Regions from separate parts of the Shuttleworthella sp. MSX8B genome, predicted to be linked through region 1. Evidence: a T-box and tRNA genes for the amino acid it is inferred to sense, from the RefSeq annotation. Region 1 holds a T-box; the other holds one or more tRNA genes.
What was found. The T-box of region 1 lies ahead of pheS (phenylalanine--tRNA ligase subunit alpha). A T-box ahead of a tRNA ligase gene usually reads a tRNA of that ligase, here a tRNA-Phe.
Positions count from the first base shown of each region.

Region 2: it encodes a tRNA-Phe, which carries the amino acid that the T-box ahead of pheS (phenylalanine--tRNA ligase subunit alpha) is inferred to sense. The anticodon was not compared.

Region 1 covers NZ_JAQT01000003.1:5,009-21,311, forward strand. The annotation lists gene HMPREF1508_RS00425 (glycosyl hydrolase family 95 catalytic domain-containing protein) at 1-2,235, shown strand, start outside; T-box leader at 2,393-2,673, shown strand; gene pheS (phenylalanine--tRNA ligase subunit alpha) at 2,754-3,773, shown strand; gene pheT (phenylalanine--tRNA ligase subunit beta) at 3,978-6,398, shown strand; gene queA (tRNA preQ1(34) S-adenosylmethionine ribosyltransferase-isomerase QueA) at 6,547-7,584, shown strand; gene HMPREF1508_RS10075 (hypothetical protein) at 7,618-7,791, shown strand; gene HMPREF1508_RS00445 (ABC transporter ATP-binding protein) at 7,899-8,624, shown strand; gene HMPREF1508_RS00450 (putative ABC exporter domain-containing protein) at 8,621-10,339, shown strand; gene lgt (prolipoprotein diacylglyceryl transferase) at 10,405-11,424, shown strand; gene HMPREF1508_RS00460 (hypothetical protein) at 11,563-11,943, opposite strand; gene mraZ (division/cell wall cluster transcriptional repressor MraZ) at 12,923-13,354, shown strand; gene rsmH (16S rRNA (cytosine(1402)-N(4))-methyltransferase RsmH) at 13,364-14,320, shown strand; gene HMPREF1508_RS00475 (hypothetical protein) at 14,333-14,794, shown strand; gene HMPREF1508_RS00480 (peptidoglycan D,D-transpeptidase FtsI family protein) at 14,875-16,303, shown strand, end outside.
Region 2 covers NZ_JAQT01000021.1:42,651-58,953, reverse strand. The annotation lists gene HMPREF1508_RS05680 (glycerol-3-phosphate responsive antiterminator) at 323-889, shown strand; gene murI (glutamate racemase) at 968-1,744, opposite strand; tRNA gene HMPREF1508_RS05670 (tRNA-Gly) at 1,863-1,933, opposite strand; tRNA gene HMPREF1508_RS05665 (tRNA-Phe) at 1,937-2,009, opposite strand; gene HMPREF1508_RS05660 (AAA family ATPase) at 2,062-4,761, opposite strand; gene HMPREF1508_RS05655 (metallophosphoesterase family protein) at 4,758-5,849, opposite strand; gene fsa (fructose-6-phosphate aldolase) at 6,226-6,879, opposite strand; gene HMPREF1508_RS05645 (L-fucose/L-arabinose isomerase family protein) at 7,024-8,538, opposite strand; gene xylB (xylulokinase) at 8,670-10,148, opposite strand; gene HMPREF1508_RS05635 (LacI family DNA-binding transcriptional regulator) at 10,684-11,751, shown strand; gene HMPREF1508_RS05630 (low temperature requirement protein A) at 11,822-12,331, opposite strand; gene HMPREF1508_RS05625 (hypothetical protein) at 12,582-12,836, shown strand; gene HMPREF1508_RS05620 (glutamate-5-semialdehyde dehydrogenase) at 12,936-14,282, opposite strand; gene HMPREF1508_RS05615 (DUF6017 domain-containing protein) at 14,715-15,698, shown strand; gene HMPREF1508_RS05610 (DUF5348 domain-containing protein) at 15,720-15,938, shown strand; gene HMPREF1508_RS05605 (PcfB family protein) at 15,980-16,303, shown strand, end outside.

The DNA.
Region 1 (16,303 bases):
ACGGAGGCGGGAGAGACCTACACCATCGATTACAATGCGTCACCCGACAAGCTGAAAAGTGTCATCGACAGGGCCAAGGAGCTCTCCGAAAAGATGAAGGGCCAGCTCCTTTCAGAACAGAAGACCCATCTGGATGAACTGATTCAGAAAGCAGAGAAGGTGATCGCGGAAGGAAAATCGGAGGACTATGAAAAGCAGTCACAGAGCTTAAGCAAGGCGATCCGTGTCGGCGAGGCCGCCATATCCCTGCGGGATGCCTATGACGAGGCGAGAAAAGTCTACAATCAAAGAGATGTAAAGGAGGAATGGGCAAGCTATATCAAGACAGCCGCTGATCTGAAGAAGCAGACGGATGCGGCTGAGGCGCTCTTGAAAGACAAAGAGTGCGGCGTCAGCCAACTGGAGCTGATGCAGGAAAGCGTCAACCACGCCAGAGATGCTCTTTTGGGTCTGTGGGACAGACTGACACTGCGAATAAGCCCGGAGAACAAGCTCACGCTCAGCTCCGATGATAAGATTGAGATCTCCAGCGAGTTTGATGATCTTCAGATCAGATACACGACGGACGGAAATGATCCGATGTGGTTCTCTGATGAGTACAGGGAAGCCTTCCCGGTTACAAAGTCCAAAGAGACGGTAAAGGCCGCTCTCTTCCTGGGAAGACGCCAGATGAGTAAGGTCTATACGGCGGAGTATCTGAGCCAGGAGGCTCTGAACACGGCGGAGGGCATTGAGCAGAACCACAGCTCTGTTACGGACAAGGGGACGTCAGGCGATTCGGCAGGCCTGGAGAAGGCGCTGGATGGGAAGAATGGCAGTGCATGGTACCCGACAAACTTCCCGACTCTTCTGGAGCTTCAGTTTGATCAACCGGTGAAAGTGAACACGGCAGAAGTGGCGCTGGACTGGTTCTATGAGAATTACTATGATATCGCGGACATGGATATTGAGTACTGGAATGGAAGCGAGTGGATTGCGGCAGTCAAGGGGGCCTCTTTGGGGGCTCAGTCCAAGGTCTTTTCGTTTGATGAATTCGAGTCTGACAAGGTAAGACTCAAGATTAACAAGGCATGGCAATATGATTATTATGGAATGATCGGCGTCGACGCCTTCCGTCTCTTCTATCTGAAGGACAAGGTGACCACAAACAGGGCCGGACTCGACCAGGTCCTTTCTGTGGCCAAAAAGAGTGTGGACAATGGAGATGTCAGCAAGGCAATTCCGAGTGTACAGAAGAGTTTTCAGCAGGTATTTGCCTATGCGAAATCTGTGAGCTCCAATATCCAGTCCAGTCAGGACACTATAGATCACACGACAGCCGCTTTGATTGAAGAAATTCAGAGGCTGGGCCTCAAGGCAGGCGATAAGACAAAGCTCAGAAATCACGATACCTTATATAGGGCGCTGGATCTGAATCTGTATATCGATGGAAGAGAAAAAGATGCCTTTTCAGAGGCTCTTGCGAATGCCAAAAGGGTCATTGAGGATGAGGATGCGCAAGAGGCAGATGTTCTGAAAGCAGATCAGGCACTTCTCGACGCGGCAAAAGCTCTGGTCAAGAAGGGAGACAAGACAGCGCTTGCGGCACTGACGGACGCGACTGCCTCTTACAAAAAAGAGAACTATCTCAGCGCGGGATGGAACGCCTTTGAGGAGGCGGTCCATGCGGCAAAGAGGGTGCTCGCAGACCCGTCGGCAAGGCAGGAAGATGTCGACCAGGCGAGACAGGCTCTCGCGGAGGCGGTGATCAGGCTTCAGCCCAAGGCGGACAAGGCGATTCTGAAGGAGACCATCGAAAAAGCGAAGGCAGTGGATCTGTCGGGATACAGACAGGAAAATGTAAATGAGCTGCAAAGCGCCCTCTCGAAGGCGGAGGCTCTCATGGCAAATGAGGAGATCTCCCTTTACGATCAGCCTCTCGTTGACGCGGCAGTACTTGATTTGCAAAAGGCAATGGAAGCTCTTCAGAAGGAAGAGGCAAAAGCATCGGATCCGTCAAAGCAAGGAGGCGATGGGGGATCAGGTCAGAATCAGGGCAATCCCTCCGGCGGGCAAAAGCGGCTGACAGCCGATCCGTCGAAGAAAGCCGGACGGACGGCTGGAATCAGTGCGAAAGCGGCGAAGACAGGAGATCTGGCGCCAATGATTCCGGAGGCTGCCGGTCTGATTCTGTCCCTGTCAGCAATCGCCCTGCTGCTGAAGAAGAGAAGGGGGAATCAGAAAATCAGAAGGTGATCCCGGCCGATTTTTCTGCGGGGAACAGGGAAAAGCGGGTAGGTTGGCAGATGCAGGTCATTCCCATGGGTTTTTCTGCGATCAGACCATCGGTTTCCTTGCGTTCAGCCCGCCTTGAACCCGGCTCTCTTCTATGCTAAGATTGAGCACGATATGGAAAAAGGCAGTGAAGACCCACAGTAAGCCGCTGTGAATCCGTGACAGAGAGTCCTTTCATGGTTGAGAGAGGGGCGACGGAGACAGCAGATGAAATTCAGGTTGGAGCCGCATTTCTGAAAGGCAATGCTCCAAATCCGTTTTCGGGCGGATTTGAAAAGACAATCCGAGGAGAGAGCATAGCCGAGTAGGTGATGACGTTGGCGCGCGTTAGGCGCATGGAGAGTCTGTATTCACGCAGAAATCAGGGTGGTACCGCGGAGTTATGTCTTCGTCCCTTTGGGGACGGAGACTTTTTTCGTAATGATCGAATGCAGGCCCTGCGATCATGCGGTTGTTTCAGGAGGAGAAAGACCATGGCAGTGAATGAAAAACTGGAAGAAATTCGGCGGAGGACCCTTGAGAATATTGCCAGGGCCAAAAATCTGGAGGAGCTCAATGAGGTTCGCCTGACCGTCTTAGGCAAGAGAGGAGAACTCAAAGAGCTGATGAAGGGGATGCGGGAGCTCTCAGCGGAAGAGCGCCCCAAGTTCGGCCAGCTGGTCAATGACGTCCGCCAGATGGTTGAGCAGGAGCTGGCAGACCGAAAGAGCAGGATGGAAGAGGAACTTCTGAACAGGAAGCTGGCCTCTGAGACAATCGACGTCACTCTGCCGGCCAAAAAGATCAAGCTGGGTCACCGCCACCCCAATACCAGAGTCTTGGATGAGGTGGAGCGGATCTTTATCGGCATGGGCTATGAGGTGGTCGAGGGACCTGAAATCGAATATGACTACTATAACTTTGAGGCCCTCAACATTCCCGCCAACCATCCGGCCAAGGATGAGCAGGACACCTTCTATATCAATAAGGACATTCTTCTGCGCACCCAGACCTCACCGGTACAGGTCCGCGTGATGGAGAAGGGAAAGCTTCCCATTCGCATGATTGCACCCGGCCGCGTCTTCCGCGCGGATGAAGTTGACGCGACCCACAGTCCCTCCTTCCACCAGATCGAGGGAATGGTGATTGATAAGAACATCACAATGGCAGATCTCAAGGGAACCCTTCTGGAGTTTGCCCATAAGATGTTTGGGGAGAACGTCAGGCTTAAGTTCCGTCCCCACCATTTCCCCTTCACAGAGCCATCCGCCGAGGTGGATGTCTCCTGTTTTAAGTGCGGAGGCAAGGGCTGCCGATTCTGTAAGGGAGAGGGCTGGATTGAGATCCTCGGCTGCGGCATGGTCCACCCGGATGTCCTGCGCATGAGCGGCATTGACCCGGAAGAATACCAGGGATTTGCCTTCGGCGTCGGTCTCGAGCGCATTTCTCTGCTCAAGTATGAGATTGATGATATGCGCCTTCTCTATGAGAATGACGATCGTTTCCTGTCCCAGTTTTAAGGGAAAGCGAAGAGGATGGGCTTTCGATTGAAAGTATCCGGCAGAGGGAAAACGAAGAAGACGGATTTTCGATTGAAAGCGTCCGGCAATGAGAAAGCGAAAAAGATAGATTTTCGATCGAGAGCATCCGGCAGAAGGAAAGCAAAAATGATCGGTCTGCCGGATGGATGACAGAAGGCAAGGCGCTAGATAAGGAGAAAAAGCATGAGAACATCTCTCAAGTGGATTAAGGCCCTGGTTCCGGGCCTGGATGTGACGCCCCAGGAGTTCGCGGATGCCATGACTTTGGCGGGCAATAAGGTCGAGTACTACACGGATCTGGCAGCGGATCTGGACAAAATCGTGGTCGGAAGGATTCTTTCCATCCGGCCTCATGAGGATTCTGATCACCTGCTGGTCTGCCAGGTGGATGTGGGGACAAAGACCATACAGATTGTGACCGGAGCTCCAAATGTCAGAGAAGGACAGCTGGTGCCTGTCGCACTGGACGGTGGTCGTGTGGCGGGAGGCCATGACGGAAGTAAGACGGAAGGAGGAATCCGAATCAAGGCCGGAAAGCTCCGCGGCGTTTCCTCCGAGGGCATGATGTGTTCTATTGAAGAGCTGGGAAGCAGCCGGGATATGTATCCGGAGGCGCCCGAGTATGGCATTTATGTCTTTGAAGAGGACGCGGACCTTATGCCCGGTGATGATGTGGTCAGGGCTCTGGGATTGGATGATGTTGTCGTCGAGTATGAAATCACTTCCAACCGCGTCGACTGCTTCTCTGTTTTGGGTCTGGCCAGAGAGGCCGCAGCGACCTTCGGCAGAGATTTTTGCCCTGATCCGGTAACAGAGACCGGAAACCGGGAGGATGTCAGGGACTATGTCTCTGTGGAGGTGAAGAATCATGACCTGTGCGCCCGCTATACGGCCCGTCTTGTCAAGAATGTCAGGATCGCGCCCTCTCCCAAGTGGATGCAGCGCCGCCTGATGGCGCAGGGAATTCGCCCCATCAACAACATTGTGGATATTACTAACTATGTCATGGAGGAGTATGGCCAGCCCATGCACGCCTATGATTTAGACCGGATTGCCGGTCAGAGGATTGTGGTCAGAAATGCCGCCGAGGGAGAGAAGTTTACAAGCCTGGACGGGCAGGAGCACACGCTGGACGCGTCCATGCTGATGATCTGTGACAAAGACAAGCCGATCGGTCTGGCCGGAATTATGGGCGGGGAAAATTCCATGATCACGGACGACGTCCACACCATGCTCTTTGAGGCAGCCACCTTCGATGGAACCAATATCCGCCTGTCCTCCCGCAGAGCCGGTCTGCGCACAGACGCCTCCGCCAAGTTCGAGAAGGGACTGGATCCCAATCTCGCCATTGAGGGAATGAACCGGGCCTGCCAGCTGATAGAAGAGCTGGGCGCCGGAGAGGTGGTCGGCGGGGTGATTGACATTTACCCCGAGAGGGTCAATCCCTGGACTCTGCCCTTCCAGGCAGATGCCTATAATCACTTACTGGGGACGCAGATCAGTCCGGAGCAGATGATCGAATACCTGAAGCCTCTGGGGATCGGATATGACAGAGAAAAGGGGCAGCTGCAGATCCCGACCTACCGGCAGGACCTGCACTGTGACGCGGATATTGCGGAGGAGATCGCCCGCTTCTATGGCTATGCCAATATTCCGACCAGCCTGCCGGGAGGATCTTATGCCGGCGGCCTGAGCAAAAAACAGAGGATCGAGGGCCTGATTCGTGATACGGCCGAATTCTGCGGATTCTCGCAGGCTATGTGCTATTCCTTCGAGAGTCCCAGGGTCTTTGACAAGCTTCTGCTGCCCGCGGAAGATCCCCTGCGCAAGGCCATCCGTATTTCAAATCCCCTGGGAGAGGACTTCTCCATTATGAGAACCTGCTCTTTAAACGGAATTCTGACCTCGCTTGGAACCAATTACAGCCGGCGCAACGCGGATGTTTGGCTCTACGAGATGGGAAATGTATACCTGGCCAAGTCCCTGCCCCTGACAGAGCTCCCCGAGGAGCGTCTTAAGCTGACGCTGGGCGGCTATGGAGCGATCGATTTCTATCAGATGAAGGGAGCTGTTGAGGAGATTTTGGCCAAGCTGGATATGAGAGACCGGGTCAGCTATGATCCCGGGAGCGGATATCCCTTCCTGCATCCCGGTCGCCAGGCCAATATCCGCTATGAGGGACAGGAGATCGGATATATCGGTCAGATGCATCCGAGCGCGGCTGGCAACTACGGGATCAAGGATCCGGTCTATGTCGCGGTCCTCGATGTCGGGGAGCTGGTTTGTCATGCTAACTTTGCTGTCAAATATGAGGGGATTGCCAACTTCCCGGCCTCCAGAAGAGATCTCTCCATGGTTGTGCCCAGGGAGATTCTCGCGGGAGACATTGAGGATATCTTCGCCTCTTGCGGGGGCCGGATCCTGGAGTCCTATGAGCTCTTTGATATCTACGAGGGCGCGCAGATTCTGTCTGGCTATAAGTCCATGGCCTACACTCTGACCTTCCGCGCGAAGGACAGGAACCTCTCTGATGAGGATGTGAATCAGTCTATGGATTCCATATTAAAGGCGTTGAAGGAAAAGGGGATCCGGCTTCGGGAGTAATTCGCCGGGGAAAAATGGATCCGGCTTCGGGAGTGATCCGCCTAGGAAAAGGGGATTCGGCTTCGGGAGTAATTCGCCGGGGAAAAATGAATCCGGCTTCGGGAGTGATCCGCCGGGGGAAAAGAAGGTCAGAGAGGAAAGATCAATAATGGACGTCAAGGATTTCGACTATGAGCTGCCAGAGGAGCTGATTGCGCAGGATCCCCTCTTAAAGAGGGATCAGTCCCGCCTTTTGGTTCTGGATCCTGAGACCGGGGCCATGGAGCACAGACATTTTTATGATATCAGGGATTATCTGAGGGCAGGTGACTGCCTGGTTATCAACAATACCAGAGTCATCCCCGCCCGTCTGCTCGGGGCAAAGGAGGAGACCGGGGCCAAGGTAGAGGTTCTCCTGTTGATCAATCATGGTGGAGACAACTGGGAGACTCTGGTGAAGCCCGGTCGCAAGTGCCGGGAGGGAGCCAGGATCAGCTTCGGAGAGGGCCTTCTGGTCGGACAGGTGACGAAGGTTCTAGAGGATGGGAACCGAATGATCCACTTCTCCTATCAGGGAATCTGGGAAGAGGTCTTAGACCGGCTGGGACAAATGCCCCTGCCCCCTTACATTCATCACCAGCTTGCGGACAAGAACCGCTATCAGACCGTTTACGCCAGGCATGACGGGTCGGCGGCGGCTCCGACGGCCGGTCTGCATTTCACACCGGAGCTTTTAGAGGAGATCAGAAAGAGCGGCGTGGAGATCGCGGAGGTGACTCTGCATGTGGGGCTTGGAACCTTTCGCCCTGTCAAGGCGGACCGGGTCGAGGATCATGACATGCACTCGGAATACTATGTGGTAGGTCAGGAGGCGGCGGACACGATCAATCGCGCCAGGGCCAATGGAGGCCGGATTATTGCGGTTGGGACCACCTCGACCAGGACCCTGGAATCTGTCGCTGAAGCGGATGGGACGATTCCTGTCAAGTCCGGCTGGACGAAGATCTTTATCTATCCGGGCTATCAGTTTAAGGCAATCGACGGATTGATCACCAACTTTCACCTGCCCCAGTCCACTCTGCTGATGCTGGTATCAGCTCTGGCCGGACGAGACCATATCCTGAATGCCTACCGCGAGGCAGTGGAGGAGAAGTATCGCTTTTTCTCCTTTGGGGACGCGATGTTTATCAAACCGAGAGAAAAATGAGATCAGAGCATTCCTGTTTATTGAGGAGGGAAAATGGCGAGAAGTGAGTCTGAGAAATTAAAGGCGATGCAGGAGCTGACGATGATGCAGTCAGAGGAGGAGAATATTGCCGGTCAGTTCAACAAGGGCCTGGACCGGTTCGCCTCGATTGAGAGCGAGGACCTGCTGGCCTTTCTCAAGGCGGTGACAGAGGATCAGGAGAATTAAGATAGGGTTAAGGAAATTAAGAAAAACAAAAGGATATTTCCAGTCGAAGCAATCAAAAAAGCCTTATACTGAAATAGACGTGTTTGCCGGCACAAGAAGGAGGACCTATGCTGGAAGTTTCCCATTTATCCAAGAAATATGGAAAATATTACGCGAATCATGATTTAAGTTTTCGAGTTTCAGATGGAGAGATCCTGATTATGATGGGTCCAAACGGGGCCGGGAAATCAACGGCGATCAAGTCGATTATGGGTCTTTTGCGCCACGAGGGATGGGTTCATATGGACGGGATGCCTACAGGCAAGGCGGAGGCCAGACGGTACCTGGGTTATGTTCCAGAGATGCCGGCTCTCTATCCCAATCTGACGGTAGACGAACATCTGGAATTTATTGCCAGGGCCTATCGGCTCAAGGATTATAAAGCCTATAAGGAAGAACTCTTAAGCCGGATGGAGCTGACAGACAAGCGGAAGAAATTTGGGGATGAACTCTCCAAGGGAATGCAGCAGAAATTATCCATCTGCTGCGGATTCCTGCCAAGACCGAAACTGCTTATCTTTGATGAGCCCATGATCGGTCTGGATCCGCATGCGATTCGTGAATTAAAGAAGATGATTCTTGAACTGCGTGAGGAGGGCAAATCTGTTATGATTTCAACCCATATCATTGATTCGGTTGAGGACCTCTGGGATGAAGCTCTCATCTTAAAGCAGGGGCAAATTCTTGCCAGCGTGACCAGGCAGTCTCTGGCCGAGCAGAATACCTCTCTGGAAGATCTCTACTTTCAGCTGACTGAGGGAAAAGAAGCTGAGGCAGAGGAGGCGCGATTATGAGAGTCTTTGGCTATTATCTCGCGCACAGTTTCAAAAACAGCATTCGAAAGATCTTTCGAACCTGGGTTGCCATTTATATTGTCTTCATAATCCTTATGGCAGTTGTCGGAGGCCTGATCGGCTATTCTGCCTCCCACCTCTCCGAAGGCGGGAAGAAAGAGGAGATCAGGCAGGAGGAGAGCTATGACCAGGGAGATGGTGGGAAGGACTCCCGGGCAAAGAATCAGGCGCAGAGTCAGGAGTATCCCCTTGCGGCCGCCCTGGGGATTCAGGGGGTGAGCGGGAGACAGATCGGTATGGCGCTTCCCTTTCTGGTGGGGTTTTTGGTTCTGCTCTTTGCCCTCTACTCGGCGGGGAAGAACGGTTCGGCAATCTTTCAGATGGCAGATGTCAATCTGCTCTTTACTTCGTCCATGCGGCCCCAATCCATTCTGGCTTTCCGAACGATGATGCAGACGATTCTCCTCTTCGTCTCGGCGATCTGGATGTCCTTTCAGATTCCTAATTTCATCAATATGGGCATGGGACTGATGGGGGCGATCTCCCTGGTGGCAGTCTGGGCGCTTCTGCTGATCTTCATTCAGTTTGTGAGCATTGTTGTCTACAGTCTGCTCTCTCTCAGGGAGGGCAGATATCGAAATCTCAGTCATTATATTGTCTATGTTATGCTTGGTTTGCTGGCATTTGCTTTACTCTACTATGTCAAGACCAGCGGCAGCAGTCCGCTGATGGCCCTGATTGAGATCGCGACATCGGATCAGATCCGCTTTGTGCCATATCTGGGTTGGCTGGCTGCTTTTTCCTGGTCCATGACGGCAGGAGATATAGCGGGTGCTGTCCTTTGGATGGGGGCTTTTGTCCTGGGAATGATCGTTCTGGCTCTCATTATCTGGAAGATTCCGGTCTTCTTCTATGAGGATGCCCTGCCCCAGGCAGAGAAGCGGCAGAAGATGATGGAGGCTTCCAGGGCTAAGGGAAAGCCTCTGGAGAGCAATAAGAAACGATCTAAAATCGCCGGGTATTTTCGCTATGACGTTGGGCAGATGGGGCGCGGCCTGGGGGCAAATGCTTTCTTCTTTAAGGCGCTGCACAGCTGGCGGTCAGAAGCGGTGCGAGGGATTATCAGCCGCAATGCCCTGATCAATCTGGCGATAGGAATCGGCAGCTATCTGGTGAACGACCGGCTGGGCCTGACAGATCCCAATCGGCTTCTGGCTGTTTACTTCGCGGCAATGATCATCTTCATCTTCATGATGTCTGCCGGGACACATTTGAATCAGGAACTGGAGCGTGACTTTATTTTCCTGGTGCCGGAACCGGTCTGGAAGAAGCTTGCCTTTACCGTGCTCTCTGATCTGGTCTGCGATCTGCTGGATATTTTGCCCGGCTGGATCATTTTCAACCTTCTGGTCAGACCGGACCTTTCGATGAACCTGGCAGGGCTGCTTTTACTTGTGACCACAGGCCTCTATGTCGCGGGACAGAGTGTTTTGACCAGGCTGGTGATTCCGGACCGGCTGGCGGCTATGGTAAAACGCATGATGACGATGGTGATTTACAGCTTTTCCATGATTATTATCCTGGTAAGCGCAATTGTTGGGGCGATGATCAGTGGCTTTTGGGGAGCGATGGTTGCGGTTGGAGCTGCAGAGACTGTGGCCGGAATATTGGCTTTCTTACCCGGTCCCTTCATTATCGAGCGGGGGAGAAGCTAGGAACGCAATACAGTGCCCGCCTGGTCTTGTCTAACAGGGTCTGCATGCAGTGAAAGGAATTGAAATTGACAGATACTATTATTTTTCCAAATCTCCATCTGACCTTACATGTGGGCCGCAATATTAGTATCGGAGGCTTTACCATTGCCTACTACGGGATCATTATTGCCATTGGCATGCTGATTGGAGTGAATCTGATCCTGCGGGAGGCCAAGCGAACCGGACAGAAGGAAGACGACTATCTGGATCTGTGCATCTGGGGCCTGATTGCCGCTGTGGTCGGATGCCGTATCTATTATGTGGCCTTTCGCTGGGATGACTACCGGGACAATCTCTTAGAGATCTTTGACCTGCGGGCAGGAGGCCTGGCGATCTACGGGGGAATCATCGGGGCGGTTCTTATGATTGGAATCCTGACCAAGCTGGTTAAGAAGATTTCTTTCTGGCAGGTGGCGGATACGGTTGTTCTCGGTCTGGTAATCGGTCAGGTTCTGGGACGCTGGGGCAACTTCTTCAATCGAGAGGTCTTCGGGGAGTACACCAATAATCTCCTGGCCATGCAGCTGCCTGTCTCCGCCATACGAACCAGTTCCGAAATTTCGTCGACTATGGCTCAGCACATGGTGACCATCGGTGGAGAGACCTTCATCCAGGTGGCCCCCACATTTTTGTATGAATCCCTTTGGAACCTTGCCCTTTTTGTTATTCTCATGCTGCTGCGAAAGCATATTCGATTCCGGGGACAGCAGTTCTGGACCTATATGCTGGGATATGGAATCGGACGCTTTTGGATTGAGGGCGTCCGCACAGACCAGCTCTATCTCTGGAATACTTGGATTCCGGTCAGTCAGCTTCTGGCAGGGATTCTTGCCCTGCTGGGCTTCCTTGTCCTGCTGATCGGGCTGATCAGATCCAGAAAACATCCTTTAAGGGAAAGAGAGCCAGAAAAGAAGAAGGCTCTGCAGACGGCCGGAACAAACCGACCGGGAGAGGTTCAGCTGCTGGATTTAAATGATGAGTCGGATGATGTCGAAAGGGAAACTGGATTCGGACAAGAAGGTCAGAAATCAGAAGAAGAGAAATAGAAATACCATTTGATATGTGGGGATTGTCTCCCCCGATCGAAGAATTAACGTTACAGGACTTTCGACAGAGAGACGAAAAGCGGTTTTGGCTGGCCTTACAGGCACTGGTCAAAACCGCTTTTCATCTGAAACATTTCCCTAATGAGCAGCTTTTTGAGCGGCTTTGATAGAAGACGTGCGCATAGGCGACTTGCCTATTGCTGAATAAAAGAAATAAAAAATGATTCGATCACCCGGAGCCAAACGCAAATTATGCGGTACCAGCTCGTCATATTTTAATAGAAGCTCATTTTGATCGGGAGGGAATAAAGAATCCGCACTCTTGTTTACCAAGGAGACCCGAAGAATTTTATTATCGTTGTCTATGGAGATGATATATGCCTCTTGCTTTAACAGAGCTGATCCTATGCCCCCGGATATTAAAAGGCTGTGATCTGGTTCGGACTTTTTTGAAGCGGTAATTACGCATATAAAAACCCCAAAAACGATACAGAGAATAAGGAGTTTTTTCTTTTTCATGGAAAAATGTCCCTTCGTAGTCAGTCCAATATGCGTAATCGAGATTTATATATCTCACTGTTGCATACCATCCATCACATGCCATAAGAGGGAAGGAAAAAGAGTAAAGCTAAAGAGACCGATCATAGAATCGATAGAAAGCTTCTTTTTATATTTTTCATAAATAAGCTCCTTTTATTATGTATATGAAGATGGGGTAAAAGGAAAAAACAATGGACGCACCTCCTCTTATTTAATAATTTTACTCTCGTATATGAGATAGAGTCAATTTTTTTACAGTTATTTAGCATCCACCGGCCTTGTTGCTCTTCTTGAAAAGCTATAGCTACACGGAATTTCAATTTTTAGGAAGTTACCTGTTGACATTTGTCAGCAGGTTTTTTTGTGCAGATCTAAGGGAAAGGACAGGGAGACATGAGGATAGAAGACGCGGGGATAGGGAGGCGCAAGGACAGTGAGGGGCGGGGCGCAGGAATAGAGATATGCAGGGACAGTGAGGCGCAGGACAGTAGCGCAAGATTGGAGACATGCAGGGAGGGGAGGATCAAGGATGTGGGGAGTGCAGGGTAGTTAAAGCGCGCGGAAATGAAGGCACCGGAAAAGAATGGGTCAATAGTACTGAAAAATCAGTGTAGAAAATGTGAAATCCTGTGACTATTATACAAAATATATGTTCTTGCACTATATATAGAGATTAAAGGAATAAAAAACACAATTTATTGTATGGGATTTGCCTCCACCGGGTTGCCAGCTCCCACAAGCCCGCTGTTTCAGAGGATTTCCGCATTGAAATGCCTCTCGTGTCAGGTTAAAATACAGGACAAGTGGTACGAAGTGGTAACTAAGTGCCACAAAGTGGTGGATAAGTTGAAAACTCTGTGGAAAAGTTACGGGGATGAAAAGTTATCCACAGTGGTCAGGAAACGCTGCTGCAGGCGATGGATCAAAAGAAATCTGAGGGAAAGGAGGTTTGTGCCATATGTTCATGGGAGAGTATGAACACAACGTGGACAGCAAGGGACGTCTGATCATTCCCGCCAGGTTCCGTGAAGAACTGGGCGAGGGCTTTGTGATGACCAAGGGGCTGGACGGCTGTCTCTTCGTTTACTCGGCCGAGGAGTGGCACAAGCTTGAGACCAAGATTCATGAGACCCCGATGACCACAAAGGATGCCCGCAAGTTCATGCGTTTCTTCTTTGCCGGCGCCGCCACCTGCGAGATCGATAAGCAGGGGCGTACGCTGATCCCTCCCAGTCTTCGCGCCTATGCCGGGCTGAGCAAGGATGTGGTTTTGGCCGGAGTCTCAACCCGTATCGAGATCTGGGACAAGAAGCTCTGGGACGAGACCAACAGCTATGAGGATATGGATGAGGTGGCTGAGCACATGGCGGATCTTGGCATCATGATCTAAGGAGCAAAGATGGAATTCAAACACTATTCGGTCATGCTCCGGGAGACGATCGATGCCCTCGCCGTCAAGCCTGATGGCATTTATGTGGATGGCACGATGGGCGGCGCGGGACATTCCCGCCAGATCGCGTCCCGCTTGTCCGGGAGGGGACGTCTGATCTGTATTGATCAGGATGCGGATGCCATCGCGGCCGGAAAAGAGAAACTAAAGGACTTCTCTGACCGGGTTACGATCGTTCGAAGCAATTACGAGCGGATGCGCCAGATTTTAGAGGAGTTGGGAATTGCTTCTGTCAACGGGATCCTTTTGGATCTGGGCGTTTCCTCTTATCAGCTGGATACGCCGGAGCGGGGCTTTTCCTATATGGATGAGGAGGCGCTTTTGGATATGCGGATGGATTGCCGCAATCCAAGGACCGCCAGAGATATTGTCAATGAATACAGCGAAAGAGAACTCTTTCGTATGATTCGAAATTACGGGGAAGATCGTTTTGCCAAAAATATTGCCAAGAACATCGTTTTGGCCAGACAAAAGAAGACAATTGAGACGGTGGGAGAGCTCAACGCGGTAATCCGCAGGTCTGTCCCCAGGAAGATTCAGGTCACGGGCGGCCATCCGGCCAAACGAACCTATCAGGCCATCCGTATTGAACTCAACCGTGAGCTGGACGTTTTGAGAGATCACATTGATGAGATGATTGATCTGCTGGCTGATGAAGGCCGATTCGCCGTCATCAGCTTCCACTCTCTGGAGGATCGCATTGTAAAAAATGCCTTCCAGACCGCGGAGGACCCCTGCATCTGTCCGCCGGAATTTCCGGTCTGCATCTGCGGGCGAAAGAGCAAGGGCAGGGTGATCACAAGAAAGCCAATCCTCCCCGGGGAAGAGGAGCTGGCGGAGAATCATCGCTCCAGAAGTGCCAAGCTGCGCGTCTTTGAGCGGAGAGTTGTTAGAGAAGAAGAGTAGGAAGTAGGAACAATGGCTAAGGTTTCCAGACTTTATTGGACAAGAAGCGCGGACGGAAGCGCGGCGCGGGAACTGATCTCCGATCAGGAGTATCAGCTTCGCCGCCAGCAGGAGAAGGAGCGGGCGGCCAGACAGCGGCGTTTACGGAATCGCAACCAGGTTCGGGCCAGACGTCAGGCCAAATACAACACCATACGTGTCGCTGTGTATCTGCTTGCGGTGACAGCTTTCCTCCTGGCATATGTTGCCCTGCAATCCTCTGTGACCACGTCGATGAAGGAACTGGCGAATCTTCAGTCACAGATTGCGACTCTGAAGGCGGAGAATTCCGCGACGGAGAATCGGATGAATGCCGGAGCTAACCTGGAGACGGTTAAGGACAAGGCGCAGAAGTCCCTGGGTATGGTATATGCTGACAGCAGTCAGATTGTGTACTATACTATGGAGGATACCGATTACATGGATCAGTATTGATCTTCCGCTTGTAAGGGAATAGAGTCGTGGCGTCGAGACATAATCGAAGAAAGAAGTTATATAGCAAGATCCTGTATCGAATGCAGAAGAGGCTGGGAGCAATCTTCCTCCTCTTCTGCCTTCTTGCTGTTGCGCTCATTGGACGACTCATGTATATCAACTACGTTTCCGGCGCCAAGTATGAGAAGATTGTCCTCTCCCAGCAGAATTACAATTCCACAGTGATCCCCTTTCAGAGAGGCAATATTGTCGATGCCAAGGGGACAGTGCTGGCGACTTCCGTCGATGTCTATAATGTCATCCTGGACGCGCGGGAGCTGACGGACGCATCCGCGTTGGCGGAGAAGAAGAAATCCGGCAAGGGCAAAGAAATTGTCGACGAGACAGTCAAGGCGCTGACAGAGCATTTCTCTGAGATACAGGAGGATCAGGTCCGCAGGGAATTGCAGGAGAATCCAAACAAACGCTATATTGTCCTGGCCAAAAAGGTATCCAATGAGAAGATGACGGCCTTTCAAAAGGACACGTCTGGCAAGAACAGCAAGGTAAACGGAATCTGGTTTGAAAAGCAGTATACCAGGCAGTATCCCTATGGTTCTCTGGCGGCCTCGGTGATCGGCTTTGCCTCGGATGGCAATTCCGGAACCATCGGTCTGGAGAGGGCCTATAATGATGTCCTGAATGGAACAAACGGACGCTCTTACGGCTATGTCAATTCCGACAACAACGTGGAGAACACGGTGGAGGAGGCAAAGGACGGGAATACCCTGGTCACTTCCATCGACGTCAATATTCAGTCGATTGTGGAGTCGTCCATCAAGAGCTTTAACGACCAGATGATTGAGGCCCGCGGCATGGCTAAGACCAGGGAGGCCATGGGAGGTTCCGCCCAGGGCTCTTTACACACGTCGGTTCTGGTCATGAATCCGAATACGGGAGAGATTCTCGCCAATGCCAACTACCCGGGCTTCGACCTCAACAAGCCGAGGGATGTATCCTCCTATTACACGCCGGAGCAGTTATCCGCCATGTCAGCGCAGGATCAGCTTCAGGTGCTCAACAACATATGGAATAACTTCTCTGTCTCCAGCGCCTATGAGCCCGGGTCCACAGCCAAGGTTCTGACCATGGCGGCGGGACTGGAAACAGGCACGGTCTCCACTTCAGACACCTATGACTGCTCCGGCGGAATGCAGGTGGGAGATTACTATATTCACTGCTGGAACCATGAGGGCCATGGGCATCAGACCATGCAGCAGGTTCTGCAGAATTCCTGTAATGTCGGCATGATGCAGATGGTCGCCAAGATCGGTCCTGAGAATTTCTCCAAATATCAGGCCAGATTTAATCTGGGCCAGAAGACCGGCATCGATCTGCCGGGGGAGGTCTCTACCGCCTCCCTGCTCTACACCGAAAACCAGCTGGCTTCCAACAAGGTATCTCTGGCGACCAACGCCTTTGGACAGAACTATAATGTCAATATGATGCAGATGGCATCCGCCTTCTCCT
Region 2 (16,303 bases), on a different contig from region 1:
AAACTTTTTTGTTTTTCAATTGTCTACTTGACGGGATGCACACCATACACAGGGGTTTGAGGCGCTTTATATCAACACATTTTGTCCACCCTCAAAGTTCCCTGAAAAAAGATTGAACCCCTACAAGCCCTTTATTTACAAGGGCTTGTAGGGGTTTTCATCAACACATTTTGTCCTATAACTCAAATCAGAGCCTGCTTGCTTTTTCGCGACAAGCGCAGATGATAGAGCTAGAGTGACAGGACAATCTCTGGTCGACTTTTAACGAGCGAATCATATAATGAGACTATAATGACACAGGCCCTTGGAAGGGGGAGTTTATATGAATCGAGAATTCTCGGATGCGATTGAAGCCTCACCGATCATTGCCGCCATCAAGGATGATGACGGTCTGTCCCACTGCCTTGCCACAGACAGCCGGATTATCTTTATTCTCTATGGAGATCTGATCTCCATCCCCCGCATTGTCGCCCAAATCAAGGAGGCCGGTAAGATGGCCATGGTTCACATCGATCTGATCCATGGGCTTCAGGCCAAAGAAATTGCCGTAGACTTCATCAAGACCTATACAGACGCGGATGGGATTATCTCCACTAAGGCAAATCTCATCTCCCATGCCAGAGAGCTGGGGCTGGCAACCGTCATGCGCTTCTTCCTGATCGACTCCATGGCCTATGATTCCATTCTCCGCCAGCTCCCCACCGCCAGACCGGATGTCATCGAAATTCTCCCGGGCCCCATGCCCAAGCTGATCAGCAGGATCAAGAGCCAGATCAAACTCCCTCTCATCTGCGGAGGACTGGTCTCAGATAAAGAGGATGTCGTCTCCATCCTGTCCGCCGGGGCGGACGCCATCTCTTCAACCAGAGAGGCCGTCTGGTTCTTATAGAAATTCTCCCGGGTCCTATGCCCACGCCGATCAGCAGGATCAAGAGCAAAATCAAGCTCCCTCTGCAGTACGTACAATTTACTCCTCCCGGCGAAAGAGATTCTTCATTCGCTCCATCCGCTCTTCCGTCGGGTCACTGTTTTCGAAAATGACTGAGCCCAGTTCCTTACTCTCCGTCTCTAAATCTTCAAGCCGAATCCGCCGCAGAAGCTCTCTCGCTGTCCCGGCCGCCCCATCATAGATCTTGACCGAATCTCCCATCAGCTCCTGAACCTGTTTGCGCACAAAGGGATAGTGGGTACAGCCCAGAACAACTGCGTCCACATCACGATAGGGCGCAAGAAGCTCCTCCAGAAAATGCATCAGCTCCGGTGTCTGGTCTCTCCCCTCCTCGACGAACTCCATGAGCCCCGGGCAGGACAGGGTCTCTATCTCAGCTACATGGCGAAAGCGCTCACAGAGCAGGTGGAGCTTTCCCAGACGAACCGTCATCGGCGTCGCCATGACTAAGACCTTCCCACCCGGATTCTCCATACAGGCAGGCTTAACCGCAGGCTCAATTCCCACGATCGGAAAATTCGGGTACATCTCTCTTAGCTTGCGAACCGCTGCGGAAGTCGCTGTGTTGCAGGCCACTGCGACAGCCTTGCATCCCCGATTCATCAGATGCTGAATATTTCTGATCGTCAGTTCCTGAATCTCCGGAAGCTCCCGCGTGCCATAAGGCGCATTCTTCGAATCGCCGAAATAGAGAAAGTCCTCCCTGGGCATGAGCTTGACCAGTTCCCTTAAGACGCTGATCCCCCCCATCCCCGAATCAAAGACTGCAATTGGCGCATTTTTCTCTCGAACCATAACATCTCCATCCGCACAGAAGCGTCTCTGTTTTAATGATCCATCAAGAAGACGCTCTTCGCACCTGACACCTGCAAGAAAAAGGCGCATCTCCCTGTGTCAGAAGATACGCCATGAGAGCGGGTGATGGGAATCGAACCCACGTATCCAGCTTGGAAGGCTGGTGTTCTACCATTGAACTACACCCGCATGTGCCCAGTTCCGGAATCGAACCAGAGACACGCGGATTTTCAGTCCGCTGCTCTACCAACTGAGCTAACTGGGCCCTGTGCTTGGCACATGCTCCATATTGTATGAGATGACTGACCCGGTGTCAATCAAAAGGGAACGGTTCCATTCTCAGCGGGCATACGGCTGGGATGGCAGGTCAGGTAGATCAGCTGGCGCCGGCCGGCGATCTGTCCGAGAAAGGCCAGCGCTCTTTTCACCTTGTCCTGATCAAGATTATTGAAGGGGTCATCTAAAATCACCATGGGCTGGTCCTTGGAGAAAATTGTGTCAACCAGGGCAAAACGCGCGGCAAGGGCAATCAGATCATGATAGCCTGCGGAGAGGAATTCTCCCCGCTTCTGCTGTTCCTTGTAGATCAACTTTGGATTCAGATCAATGTCCAGGGTGAAGCGCTCCGGCCGCTCTGCCATAGCCCTGCCTCCCAGGATCTCGAGATAGCCCTGCATATTGTCCTGCAGGGGACCCATATAGCGGGCCAGATAAGATTCTCTGGCCCTGTTCAGGTAATCTCTTGTCAGCTCCAGGATGCGGACATTATCCAGCATTACCGTCTCCTGCTCTCTTAAGTCGCGGGCCTCATCTCCGGCCTCCTCATAATCCTGCAGTTCCTCCAGCAGATTGGTCCAGTCATCCTTCAGCTCACTGATAACCTGAGTCAGTTCGACCACTGACGCGTCCAAAAGAGCCTGTTCTCTCTGCATCTCTTCTACGGACTGCCCTTCGCTGACTTGTATCACTTCCCCCTCTTCCTCGCTCACCTCCTTGCGCAGCTCTTCCACGCGATCGGTGAGGTCTGCCAGGCGGTCCATATTGCGGCGGATCTGGGCGATGCGCTCATGCCGGCTCTTCTCTGTCAGGGGGTAATCCGCCAGAAAATCACCGATAGATTTGCGCCATCCCATCACCTGTTCCTCCAGATTCTCCACCTGTCCCCTGGCAGTCACATAATCCCGGTAGGCCTGGGCATCCTCCTGAAGTCGCTGCAGCAGAGCCTCTTCATTAAATTCATGGTAGAGATCCATTTCATAAGAATCCGCATAGGGCTGCAGCTGCGTATAGAGCCGCATGGAGGCATTGGCCAGCTCCTCCACGGCCCCGGCCGAATTATCGATGGCCCTGGCCTCCGCGGCCGTCAATCGGTCAAAATTCTCCTTCTTGATCCGAATCTCGGTCAGATGCTGCTGCATGCTTTGCTCGTCCTCCGGAAAGAGAGACAGAAAATCAATGCAGATCTTGCGTGAGGCATCCCTTCGTTTGACTGCTTCCTGCCTCTCCTCCCTGGCCTGCTCAATCTCCTGATCCAAATCAGACAAAACCTGCTGATAAGCGCTCTGCCGTCTCCTCTGACCGCTGAAGCCGCCAACTGCGACGACAACTGCCGCCCCTACAAACACAAGCCCTAAGATCTGGCGGAGGAAGCCTCCATCGGATGCGTAGAGCGTCAAAAAGGCCCCCCCTCCCAGGACCAGAACCAGAGCAATCAGGCCTGTAACCAGGCTGAGACCGAAGCCCGACTCCGAGTGTCGATCCGCAATCTTCTCCTCTCTGCTCCGCTCCAGCTCCTCCGACTGTTTCGTCAACTCGCTGACCCGGCCGGTGCAGCTTGCAAGATTGTTGATTTCGCTGGAAATCAGATCCAGCTCCTCACGGCTGGGGTTCTTGACCAAAAAGTATTCGCGCAGCTCTGCCAATTGTTCCCGATCTTCCTCCGACATGACGGCATAGGACTGCTGTATGCGCAAGTCTTTCAGGTGTGCCGCCTCCCGGCTCCATGCCGCGAACTGCCCCGGCGTCGGTATTTCCTCCGGAAAGAGCTTCATGAGGTCCGTGACGTAAGCCTCCTTCGGCACTTTCGCCCGCAGCTCCTCCAGTTCCTTCCCCCGCACAGCCAGCTGGTGATCCGCATCCGTGACCTCTTCCATGGTCTCCGGACTTGGAATCCCCTTTGCAAAAAAGGTCTGATATTTCTCCAGCTCCTTCTCACTCTCTGCCAGCTGCTGCCGCTTCTGACGGAAAGCTCCCAGGGCCTGCTCTCTTTTTACCTGCTCTGTCACTCTGTCATTTAAGGCCTTCTTCTGTTCCTCCAGCTGATGCAGCTGACTCTTCTTCTCAAGCAGCCTCCCCTCAGCGGCGCGGGCAGCCTCCTGGGTCGCGGGAATCCGATCCGCCAGTTCCTGCTTGAGAGAGATCTTTTGCTGGAGAAGGCGCAGTCTGCCGGTATTGGTCTTGGAATTGCGATTGTAATCCCGGATCTGATTTTCGATACTGGCGATCGCCTCCTCGAAATGTGTGACGTCATCCCGGTTCACGCGGCTTCCCCTGCCCATATGCGCGTTCATCGAATCTGTAATTCCGGTATCCAGGGCATTTTGCGGGACGAAAATAGATTTCTCGAAGGATTCCCGGTCAACGGAAAAAAGCTCCTCCCCGATCTGATCGGAAAAATCGCTGGATTGCTGATTGGTGGAGAGATCAATCAAAGAAAAGCGGTCTGACTTGTCCGTGCGACCGAAGCTGCGCTCGATTCGGTACTCCTTTCCCCCCGTCGCAAAGACCAGGGATCCCCCGTAGCTTCCCCCGTCCCAGGGCTCATACTTCTGCCTCTCATGCAGTGTCTTCGTCCCCTTGGAATATTCCATCCCATAGAACATAGCCTTGAGGAAAACGCAAAATGTCGTCTTCCCCCAGCCATTTTCTTCCAGAATCGCATTGAGACCGGGCTTAAATATGAAGTTTCGATCCCGGATGGTTCCAAACCCGGCAATATAACAGGAAATCAACCTCATTCTTCAAGCTCCTCTCCGATCAACGCTTTCATTCCAAGGCGGGTTACCCTCTCCTTATCCTCCTCTGACAGGTCGCTCTTTCGCATGAGGCGGACAAACTCCCCCTTAATGGTGCGGTCATTGAGGTAGGATTCGAAATCAATCTGCGTTCTGGTCTGATCCACGGCCTTGATGAAAAAAAAGCGACTGACAAAACGCCTCAGGACCCGGTCCGTATCCAGCTCCAGATCCATACTGATATGACCGGTGAAGACCAGCTTGACCAGATCCTTCTCCGGGATATTCCTCAGGGCCCTGTCACTCTTGGACATAACCTGCAGCATGCTGTCCTCAGGCGCCAGCTCCACCACAATCTCATGCAGTTGCCTTCTGGCAAATGGAATAAAATCGCTCGTCAGTTTCCCATCCGAGATCTCAATGAGGACAAAGCCCTTGGGGCCGCACTCGTCAAAGCCTCTGCCCTCCAGGCAACCGCTGTAGCAGTAAATGCCGCGCTCATCCAGTTGTCCCTGACGAAAGCTGTGAATGTGCCCCAGCGCCAGATAGTCAATTCCCTTGCCCCGATAGGCCGGAAGAAGGACCTCCTCGGCAGGATTGGTCCCCTGATAGTCCTGGGTCTGTCCATGGAGCATAACGATATTGATCTTCCCGGGATCTAACTCCAGACGCGCTGGCATCGATCTGACATTTTCTGCGGACAGCTCTGCTCCGCTGATGACCAGATCTCCATATTCATAGCTTCTCCAGCCCTTGTCCGTAAAGATCTTAAGATTGGCCGGGATCTCCTCTTCATCCAGGCCTGCCAGGAAATCTGAATTGTCGTGGTTGCCCCGCAGATAGAAAAAATCAATATCGGGATGTGACTCCATCGGCTCCAGCACCCGGTTGCGTACGGCCCGCCGCAGATGCGCCCGGTCAAACATGTCCCCCGCGATCAGAATGGCTCGCGCCCCCTCTTTTTCGGCATAGTCCACCATGCCCTCATAAGAGGCAAAGAGCTCCTCTCTCCTCTGCCTGGCCTTCTCGCTGTCTAAATTGGTCTCCATCCTGGAATCCAGGTGGAGGTCTGAACAATGAATGATCTTCATAAAAAGTTCCCGGCACTGCCCGCCACATCAGTTCTTCGGTAAAGATATCCTATTTTAGCATAAGAGAGCAGACTGTGTTTATATCACGGTCCCGGCACTGCGTTTGAATTGCATCCCCGGTACTGTGCTTGAATCATGGTCCCGGCTCCCGGCGTGAATATCTTGCCGAAAATCTTACCGTGAAAATCCCTGAAGAATCCCTGACTTCCCCAACGAAACGAAAAACACACGCGCTACACGCCTTCCACAGTCATAGACGAGAGAAAAGCTGACCGCCTCCTGTCACACCTGCCCCGCGGCATAAATGTGAAACAAAACGGTCAGCTCTCCCTCTCCGGAATCTCAGCTGCTTTAGCTTCTGCCTGCCAATTTCCTCTCACTCCCCGAATACATCTGTGTACTCTCTGGCAAATTTGGCGATCCCGGCATCCGTCAGCGGATGACAAACCATCTGCATCAGAACCTTATAGGGCACCGTGGCGATATCCGCCCCCAGCAGAGCGCAGTCATGAACATGCATCGGTGTGCGAATCGACGCGGCGATGACCTGCGTCGCATAGCTGTAATTCTCGAAGATGGTCTGTATGTCTTCGATCAGGCGGACGCCCGGCTCGGAGATATCATCTAACCTCCCCAGGAAGGGGGAGACATAGGCCGCCCCTGCCTCGGCAGCTAAAAGAGCCTGGTTCGCCGTAAAGATCAGGGTACAATTGGTCGCAATCCCCTCGGAGGACAGGACACGGATCGCCTTAAGTCCCTCTGCCGTCATAGGAATCTTGACCACCATATTCTTATGAATCGCAGCAATCTCTCTGCCTTCTTGGATCATTCCCTCCGCATCCGTGGTCGTGGCCTTGACCTCACCGGAAATCGGCCCGTCCACGATCCCGCAGATCTCCCGCAGGGTTTCTCTGTAGTCCCTGCCCTCTTTGGCGATCAGAGAGGGGTTAGTCGTGACTCCGTGGATGATTCCCATTTCCTCAGCTCTTCTGATCTCGTCTACATTGGCGGTGTCGATAAAGAATTTCATGATCCCTCCTTTTACATGTCTTCTCCAGGGGTGAAGTTTGCTCGCATATTCCCCCTCAGGCACGGCATATGATTCTCCCCAGAACTCTCTTTGCTGCCTTGCTCCCTCGGATAAATCTCTGTCTGTGCATAATCCTGCCTGATCCTATTTTACCGCAGGCTTCATCCTGTATGCGAAGGGATTTTCTCCCGGATATGGGAGGTCTTTGGGATGATTATAATCCACTTCTCCGGCTGCAAGACCAAGATAGCGAAAGGCGGCAAAGAGCTCCCTGCCATAGTGGCCGAAGGCCACTGCCCCATGATGGGGATAGTTCTTGCCAATCAGAACATTGCGGTAGAAACGGCCCATTTCCTCAATGGCAAATACACCGATGCCGCCGAAGGATCTGGTGGCTATGGGGAGAACCTCTCCCTGAGCCACATAGGCTCTGAGCTTGTTGTCAGCTGTGGACTGCAAGCGGTAGAAGGTGATGTCTCCCGGCATGATATCCCCCTCAATGGTTCCGTCACACCACTCTTTTGGATGTGTGGACGCCATAATCCTCTGATAGGACAGATGGGGATTCACGACACGGGTCGAGCAGGTGTTGCCGCAGTGGAAGCCCATGAAGGTATCCGTATGCCGGTAGTCGAACTTGCCCTCAATGGACTCCCTGTACATATCCTTGGGGACAGAATTGTTGATATCGAGAAGAGTCACCTCCTGTTGGCTGACGCAAAGGCCGATATACTCGGACAGGGTTCCGTAAATGTCCACTTCGCAGGAGACGGGAATTCCCTGCCGCATAAGCCGGCTGTTGACATAGCAGGGGACGAAGCGAAACATATCTTGAAAGGCCGGCCAGCACTTGGTAGTTAAAGCGACAAACTCCCGGTAGCCCCTGTGATCATTAACCCAGTCTAAGAGGGTCAGCTCGTACTGAGCCAGCCTGGCCAGCATCTCGGGCTTCTGATCAGACCGGTAACCCATCTCCCGCGCCATATCGTCAGAGACGGACGCGATGCGCTGATCTCCCTCATGCTTTAAGAAGGCCTCGTAGAGATCCAGCTCTGACTCCTCTTCGATCTCGACGCCCAGATTATAGAGCTGCTTGATAGGAGCATTGCAGGCCAGGAAATTAGCCGGGCGGGGCCCGAAGGAGATAATCTTCAGATGCTCCAGTCCGTACTTGACGCGGGCAACAGGCAGAAAGTCATGAATCATGTCCGCGCAGTCCCCGGCATCTCCCACGGGATAATCGGGGATATAGGCCCGGATATTCCGCAGAGCCAGATTGTAAGAAGCATTGAGCATGCCGCAGTATGCGTCCCCCCGCCCGGATTCCATCAGCCGGTCCTGGGATTCCTCCGCGGCCGCGCAAAACATCACAGGTCCGTCGAAATGCCTGGCCAGAAGGGTCTCGGAAATCTCCGGCCCAAAATTGCCCAGATAGACGCAGAGGGCATTACAGCCATGTACCTTGACGTCATCTAAGGCCTTGACCATGTCGGTCTCGGATTCCACGATGGTGATCGGACACTCGTAAATGTCCTCCGCGTCATATTTCGTCGCATAGGCCTTTGCCAGAGCCCTGCGCCGGTTGACTGCCAGGGGCGCCGGAAAACAGTCACGGCTGACTGCTACCAGTCCCAGCTTGATCTTCGGAATGTTGTTCATCGTCTTCTCTCCTTTGCTTGACTGACCGCGCGCCTGCCTCAGTGGCCGCATGCCGTTTTCACACGGCGGGCCAGGCGCCCGTCCTACCATAGATGTCTTATCCTGTTAACAACTCATTTATCACAACTCATTTATCCCACAAGTGCCCGAAAGGTCCCCTTCAAGGCGGGATAAATCCCGGAGAATTTTTCATACTGCCTCTGGTACTTAGCCGCCAGATCCGGATCCGGCGCAATGGTCTTCTTAACTCTGACAATGGCACGGGCCGCCTCTTTGGGGTCAGGATATTCTCCGCAGGCGACAGCCGCCAGCATGGCCGCGCCGAGTGACGGCCCTTCTTCCGTCTCCAGAAGGTCTAATTTGAGGTTTAAAACATTGGCCAGGATCTTCTGCCAGAGACCGGATTTCGCTCCTCCGCCCACAAGCCTTGAGCGGTCGATGACCATCCCCTGTTTCCTCGCCGTCTCCAGCATGTCCCTGCAGGCAAAGGCCACTCCCTCCAGAACTGCCTGGGTCAAGTCTGCCTGTCCGCTATCCATGGTCATACCCACAAAACAGGCTCTGGCATAGGGATCATTGAGAGGGGAGCGCTCCCCCATCAAATAGGGCAGATAGAAAACCGGATTCTCTCCCAGGCGCTTCTCGTCGACCCGACTCTGCACTCCGGCATAGTCAGTCTCTCCCAGAATCTCCTCCATCCACCACTTGTTGCAGGAGGCCGCCGAGAGCATGCAGCCCATCAGATGGTAACGGCCGGAAGCGTCACAAAAGGAGTGAAGAGCATTGCTTTCATCCAGGTGAAAATGGTCTGAAGAGATAAAAAGGGTACCGGATGTCCCCAGGGAGAGATTGCACTTTCCCTCTCCAACCGTTCCCGTGGCAAGAGCGGATGCTGCATTATCTCCGGCGCCCGCTGCCACTCTCACATTCTCGGACAGTCCCAACTCCTTTGCGATATCCGGCCTGATTTTCCCGATGCAGTCATAAGACTCATAGAGTCTTGGAAGCATGTTCTCCCTGATTCCGCAGATGGCAAGCATCTCTTTTGACCAGGTTCGGTTCCTCACATCCAAAAGGAGCGTGCCGGAAGCATCCGATACATCCGTCGCGTGAACACCGGTCATCCGATAGACCAGATAGTCCTTTGGCAGCATAATCCTGTGGATTCTGGCGAAGTTCTCCGGCTCGCGCTTCTTCATCCAGAGAATCTTCGGGGCGGTAAAGCCGGCGAAGGCAATGTTGCCCGTGTGCCCAGACAGAAAATCCCGGCCCACCTCCTCATTGAGATACTCCGTCTCCTCTGTGGTCCTGGAATCGTTCCAGAGAATCGCCGGTCGAATCACCTGATCTTCACGGTCCAGAACGGCCAGCCCGTGCATCTGTCCGCCGAAGCTGATCCCGCCGACAAGTCCCCTGTCGTAATCCCGCAGCAGATCTCTGATCCCCTCTCTGGTCTGCTGCCACCAGTCCTCCGGCTTCTGCTCTGACCAGGATGGGCGGGGAAAGGAAATCGGATATTCACGGGACACCATATTGAGGATTCTGCCGTCTTCCTCCATGAGAAGAAGCTTGACCGCGGATGTCCCCAAATCAACTCCTATATAGTACATGGCTTTCTCTCTCTCATAATTCATAAATCGCGGAAAGCGTGCACGTGCACGATCTGTTTTTATCTTATGCCTCCTCGCCCCGATTCACAAGCAACATTTTTGCCAATATTTCCCTCTTCTTTTCTAGCATATTGCCCAATTCACTTTCCATCGCTCAATTTACTCCCCACCGCCCGATTCACCTCCCGTCGCTCAATTTACCTCCCATTGCCCAGTTTACCTCCCGTCGCTCAATTTACCTCCCATTGCCCAATTTACTTCCCATTACCCAATTTACTTCCCACCGCCCATTCACCTCCCGTCGCTCAATTTACTTCCCTCCGCCCGATTCATTCCCTATCTCCCAGGACTTCCCCTAGTTTTTCCAAGCCTTCCCAAGTTTATTTAAGATGGGAAGCGTGCACATGCACGCATTGACTTCTCTTCGACGTCGTGCAACAATGTACGCATAAGCACGGTGCACGGTCGATTATGGCGCGGTTGAATCGCGGTGCGCAGTCGAATTCAGATCAAATAAGAAAAAGAGGAAAGACACATGGCAACGATGAAGGAAATCGCAGAGCTCGCAGGGGTCTCCCGCGGAACTGTCGACCGGGTTTTAAACCGCAGGGGCTCTGTCAGCCCTCTGACCAAAAAGAAGATTCTTGAGATTGTGGAGATGTTAGACTACAAGCCCAATAAGGCCGGCATCGCCCTGTCCGTCCAAAAGAAGAGCCTGACCATCGGCGTCATCCTCTTTGGCGCGGGAAACGCCTTCTTTGACGATGTCATTGAAGGCGTTGAGAGCAAGCTGGGAGATCTGAGTATCTATGGAATTCATCTGATCACCAGGCGCATTCCCTTCGGCCTTGACGAGGAATTGGGCGCCATTGATCAGCTGCTGGCAGACGGAATCAACGGCCTGGTTCTCTCTCCCTACAACGACGACAGCATCCGGGCTAAGATTGACCGGCTCTGGGACGAGGGAATTCCTGTGGTAACTACAAATACCGACATTCCTGAGTCCCGGCGGATCGCCTATGTGGGATCAGACTTCTATAGCTGCGGGCAGACGGCTGCTGCCCTCTTCCACCGCTTTGCCCCCCGTCCGCTCAAACTAGCCATTGTCACCGGCTCTGACCGGATCCTCTGCCATAAAGATCGCATCCGCGGTTTTCTCGACTACTGCAGGGATCTCAAGCCCTCGATTGAGATTGCCGAAGTGATCGAAGCCCATGACGACGATTACGAGAGCTACGAGGCTGTGACGCAGCTCCTTGCCAGATATCCCGATTTAGACGGTCTCTACTACACTGCCAGCGGCATGTACGGGGGCTGCCGGGGACTCATGCATGCGCGCAAAATGCAGTCCTCTCCCGATGACTCCGATCTCTGCATTCGAAACAAGAAGGGAAACCCCTTCCTTGTGATTGGCTTTGACTCCGTCCCCTCCACCAGAGAAATGCTTCAAAAGGGACTGATCACCGCGACCATCACCCAGCAGCCCCAGCTGCAGGGTTCCCTCTCTGTCAGCATTCTTCAGGACTATCTGGTCAGCGGGAAGCTGCCCGACCGGGAAATTTATCACACGGAGTTATCTGTAAAATTAAGAGAAAATCTATGAATATATTCGCAATCAATGACAGACGATCAATGGTCTGTTCCCCAGTGACATAGCTTCAAAAACCCCAGGCTCAGATCAAATGCCAATTTTGCTTTCCGTTTTTTCTGGCCTGGATCATATAGAAACGCATGAAATGAATTCCTGTCATCACCGTCGTAACTGTCCCAATAACAATGACAAGGGTCGGTGTTCCCGACATGAGCAGAGCAAATATGGATCCCAGAGCAAATAATACCGCCTGTGTCATGCAGAAAGATTTCGTATAACGTAAATAATCTTTGTTGTAGCGTCCGTTGGCCAGAACAGCTGCTTGAAACATACCGATGCCTGCAAGGAAGAAAGCTGTCACAAATAAGTGGTTAGCGCTGGAATCAACCAAAAACCCCATAGAAACAGTCACCATAAACAATGAGATAAAAATAGGGTAGTGGCTGTAGATGAGGAAAAGGCCCTTGGTATTAGTTCTCTCATCAATGGCATGGTCAAACTGCGCGAAGTAAAAGAGAAAAAGCATAACCATCATAACAAAATAGAGGACGGACGAAAGAGAGATAGGGTCAGAGCCCCTACTGCTATACAAAAATAGTGGAAGTAGTCACTCCAATCCCTGGTCATCATGTTAGACATGAAGAGCATCATAGCCATATTGATAAACATGATGACATGCGTTTCCCTCTCTGAATTTTTCACACTGCCTTATAACAAATAGCAGACCTGAAACAACAGACTTAAAACCAGCCCCTGTCCTGTCCTGATTGTAACTTCTCAACTTGCTTGCTAAACTAATAGACAGATGAAGACTCTGTGTCTGCCCCGGAAAGGAGGCATCTATGTTCGACTATTCTGTCCTGTGTTCTGATGTTGACGCCGCGAAGAGAAATCAGGTTGTAAGTCTTCTCTCCGAGAACGACATCGGCTACAAGCTCACATCACAGATGCCCTTTCAGATGCGCGCCAAAGAAAGCGAAGACGGCGCGGCGGATCAAAAGGCCAGGCCATCTTCTGCCAGCCGGCAGGTTCGCTATACCATCTCTGTCAAGGAAAGAGACTTTGCTTACGCCCTTCAACTGATCAGAGACATTTAAATCCTCGTTATGATATTTGAATTCCCGTCGAGACATTTGAACTCTCTTCAGATCGCGGATCCCCAAACTCACAGCTTCTCAAAATGAAACTGACTCTTTTTACAGATCCTCAAAGTGAAAATGGCTCTTTCCCGACGCGTAATCGCCCACAATCTGTCCATGGCCGATCAGCTGGTACTTGTAGGTGACCAGACCCTCAAGCCCGACCGGCCCTCTGGCGTGAAGCTTGGACGTGGAGATTCCGACCTCCGCCCCAAAGCCATAGCGGAAGCCATCCGCGAAACGGGTGGAGCAGTTGCGATAGACGCCGGCAGAATCCACCATCTGCAGGAAGTAGTCTGCTGTCAGGTCATTTTCTGTCAGAATACAGTCGGTGTGGTGGCTTCCGAAGCGGTTGATATGGGCGCAGGCCTCCTTGACACCGTCCACCAGCTTAACAGAAGCGCACAGGGTCAGGTATTCGGTGGCATAACCGGTCTCAGTCAGATCCCTGATCTCTATGGCGGACTGCTTCTCCTTCGCGCGGGAGGTCTCTCCCTGCTCACGCAGGGCATTTTTCAGGCAGTCCTGCACCTCTTGATCTCCCCTCAGGACGACCCCCGCCTCTTTCATGGCAAAGGCAAACCGGGGAAGAAAGTCGGCCGCAATCGCCCGATCCAGCAGGATGGTCTCCACCGCATTGCAGGCGGCCGTGTACTGGGTCTTGGCGTCAAGCAGAATGGGAATGGCCCGGGACTGATCGGCATCCCTGTCCACATAGATATGGCAGATGCCGTCCGCATGCCCCATAACGGGAATTTTCGTGTGATCCATAATATAGCGGACAAACGCGTTGGATCCTCTCGGAATCAACAGATCCACATCTCTCTCACAGGTCAGAAGCTCATCGATCTCCGTATGGACCTCCGCCTGACGCAGCATGCCTGCCGGAAGCCCTGCTCCCGTCACTGCCTGATTGATGATCTCAAAGAGGATCCGATTACTTTTAGCGGTCTCCCTGCCCCCTTTTAAGATGGCGCAATTCCCCGACTTGATGCAAAGCGCGGAAATCTGAACCAGAGCATCCGGCCTGGCCTCAAAAATAACCCCGATCACTCCGATGGGCACCGTGATTCGATGCAGTTCCAATCCCCGATCCAATTGACGATCAAGAAGGTGAACCCCTGTGGGATCCGGAAGATCAATCAACTGCCTGATCCCGGCCAGGACATCCTCCAGCTTATCCTCACGAAAGGTAAGCCTCTTTAAGACCGCCGGCGCCACATCCTTTGCCTCCTCCAGGTCCCTGGCGTTCGCGTCGAAGATCTCTGCGGCATGCTCGCGAAGGGCAGCGGCAACTGCCTCCAGAGCCCGATTCCTCAGCTCGATGGAACTGGCTGCCACTGTCGGAGAGAGCATTTTCATCTGGTGTACATCTTCGCGAATCCCCATGGTTACTCCTCTCATACGTATTGAAAACTTTGGCCTATTCTACCACATTTCTTTTAAATCAAATGATTATCTCAAAAAATCCCCAGTTTACGGGCATTTCCGCAAGACAGCAGCTTGAATTTACTACCCATTTACTACTTACGGATTGAGCCTTGATATGCTTTGAAGCTCTTGCGGATAGACCAAACAGGCAGCGCACACCAGTATTGACCTACCATAGATTGAAAAATTTCATACAGCACCGTACAAGCGGCGTTTCCCACTCCCTACACAGGGAGAACAGGAACGCCGCTTTTTTCATGCCCTTGTTACGCAGTAGGGGCAGAAAAAGCCTTGCTACAAGCGGTTTTGCGGGCGCGTATCTGGCGCGGCAAGGGATTTATACCTTATCCCCCGAAACCGCGCTTCTACTGCGTAACAAATCCACAGCAAAAGGAGTGATTTACTATGGCAGTTTTCCGGGTGGAACGAAACAAGGGCTACACCGTAATGAGCAACCACCACCTACGCAACAAGGAGCTTTCCTTAAAGGCAAAGGGGCTGTTGTCGCAAATGCTGTCACTCCCCGAAGATTGGGACTACACCTTGAAAGGCTTATCCCTTATCAACCGGGAGAAGATAGACGCTATCCGCGAAGCCATACGGGAGCTTGAACGCGCCGGGTATATCGTCCGTTCAAGGGAGCGCGACGAGAAAGGACGCTTGCGGGGCGCGGACTATGTGATATTCGAGCAGCCGCAGCCGCCTACGCCGGATTTACCTACATTGGAAAATCCAACATTGGATAATCCAACACAGGAAAAACCAACATTGGAAAAACCTACGTTGGAAAATCCAACGCAATTAAATAAAGATATACAAAGAACTGACTTACCAAAAAAAGAAAAATCAAATACGGATTTATCAAGTACCCATTCCATTCCTATCCTTTCCCCTAACCCCTCACCTTGCGGGGAAGCGGCTACGCCGCCGGAACGGAAAGGAACGGAAGCGGCAGCACAGAGCGCAGTAGAGATATACCGGGAAATCATCAAGGACAATATCGACTACGACATTCTCAAACAGGACATGAGATTTGACGGTGACAGGCTTGACGAGATTGTAGACCTCATGCTTGAAACAGTATGCACCGCAAGGAAGCGGGTGCGGATTGCGGGGGACGACTACCCGGCAGAGCTTGTGAAGTCAAAGTTTATGAAGCTGGACGGCGAGCATATCCGCTTTGTGCTTGACTGTATGCGGGAGAACACAACCAAAATCCGCAACATCAAGCAATATCTGAAAGCAGCCCTTTTCAATGCCCCGTCCACTATCGGCAACTACTACACTTCCCTTGTCGCCCATGACATGGCAAGCGGCGCACTGGCACCGAAGAAGCCGCAGTACGGCGACCCGGACTATTATTCATTCAAACCGGGCGAAAGCCTGTAAACAACAAAAGGAGGATTTTTTATGGCACAGAGAACAGGAGCATTGGTATTTGACGAGCGCACCGACCGTTACGACATCCGCTTTGACCTCAACACTTACTACGGGGGCTTGCATTGCGGCGAGTGCTTTGACGTGTTCGTGCGGGGCAAGTGGAAGCCTACCCGGATTGAGTACGGCGACAACTGGTATCTTGTGGGTATCAGAGCCGAGGACTTGAACGGGCTGCGGGTGCGTATCTGACCGCCGCCCCATAAAGAAACGCGAAAGGAGGACGCGAGAAATTGCAGGACGAAGTAAACGAAAAGACCATAGCCCTTTACATCAAGACCGGGAAGCTGACCGCGCAGACGCTCCAAAAGGCAATGAAAGCCATTCTCTCAAAGGGCAAGAAAGAGCTTTCCAAACCGCCACAGGGCAAGCAGAGCTTAAAGCAGCTTATGAAGCAGAACGCGGGCGTTTCCAACATTGAGATTACAAAAGACAATATCAAGGCTTTTGAGAGTACCGCAAAAAAATATGGTATCGACTTTGCGCTGAAAAAGGACACGACGGAAACCCCGCCCCGTTACCTTGTTTTCTTCAAGGGGCGGGACGCGGACGCGCTG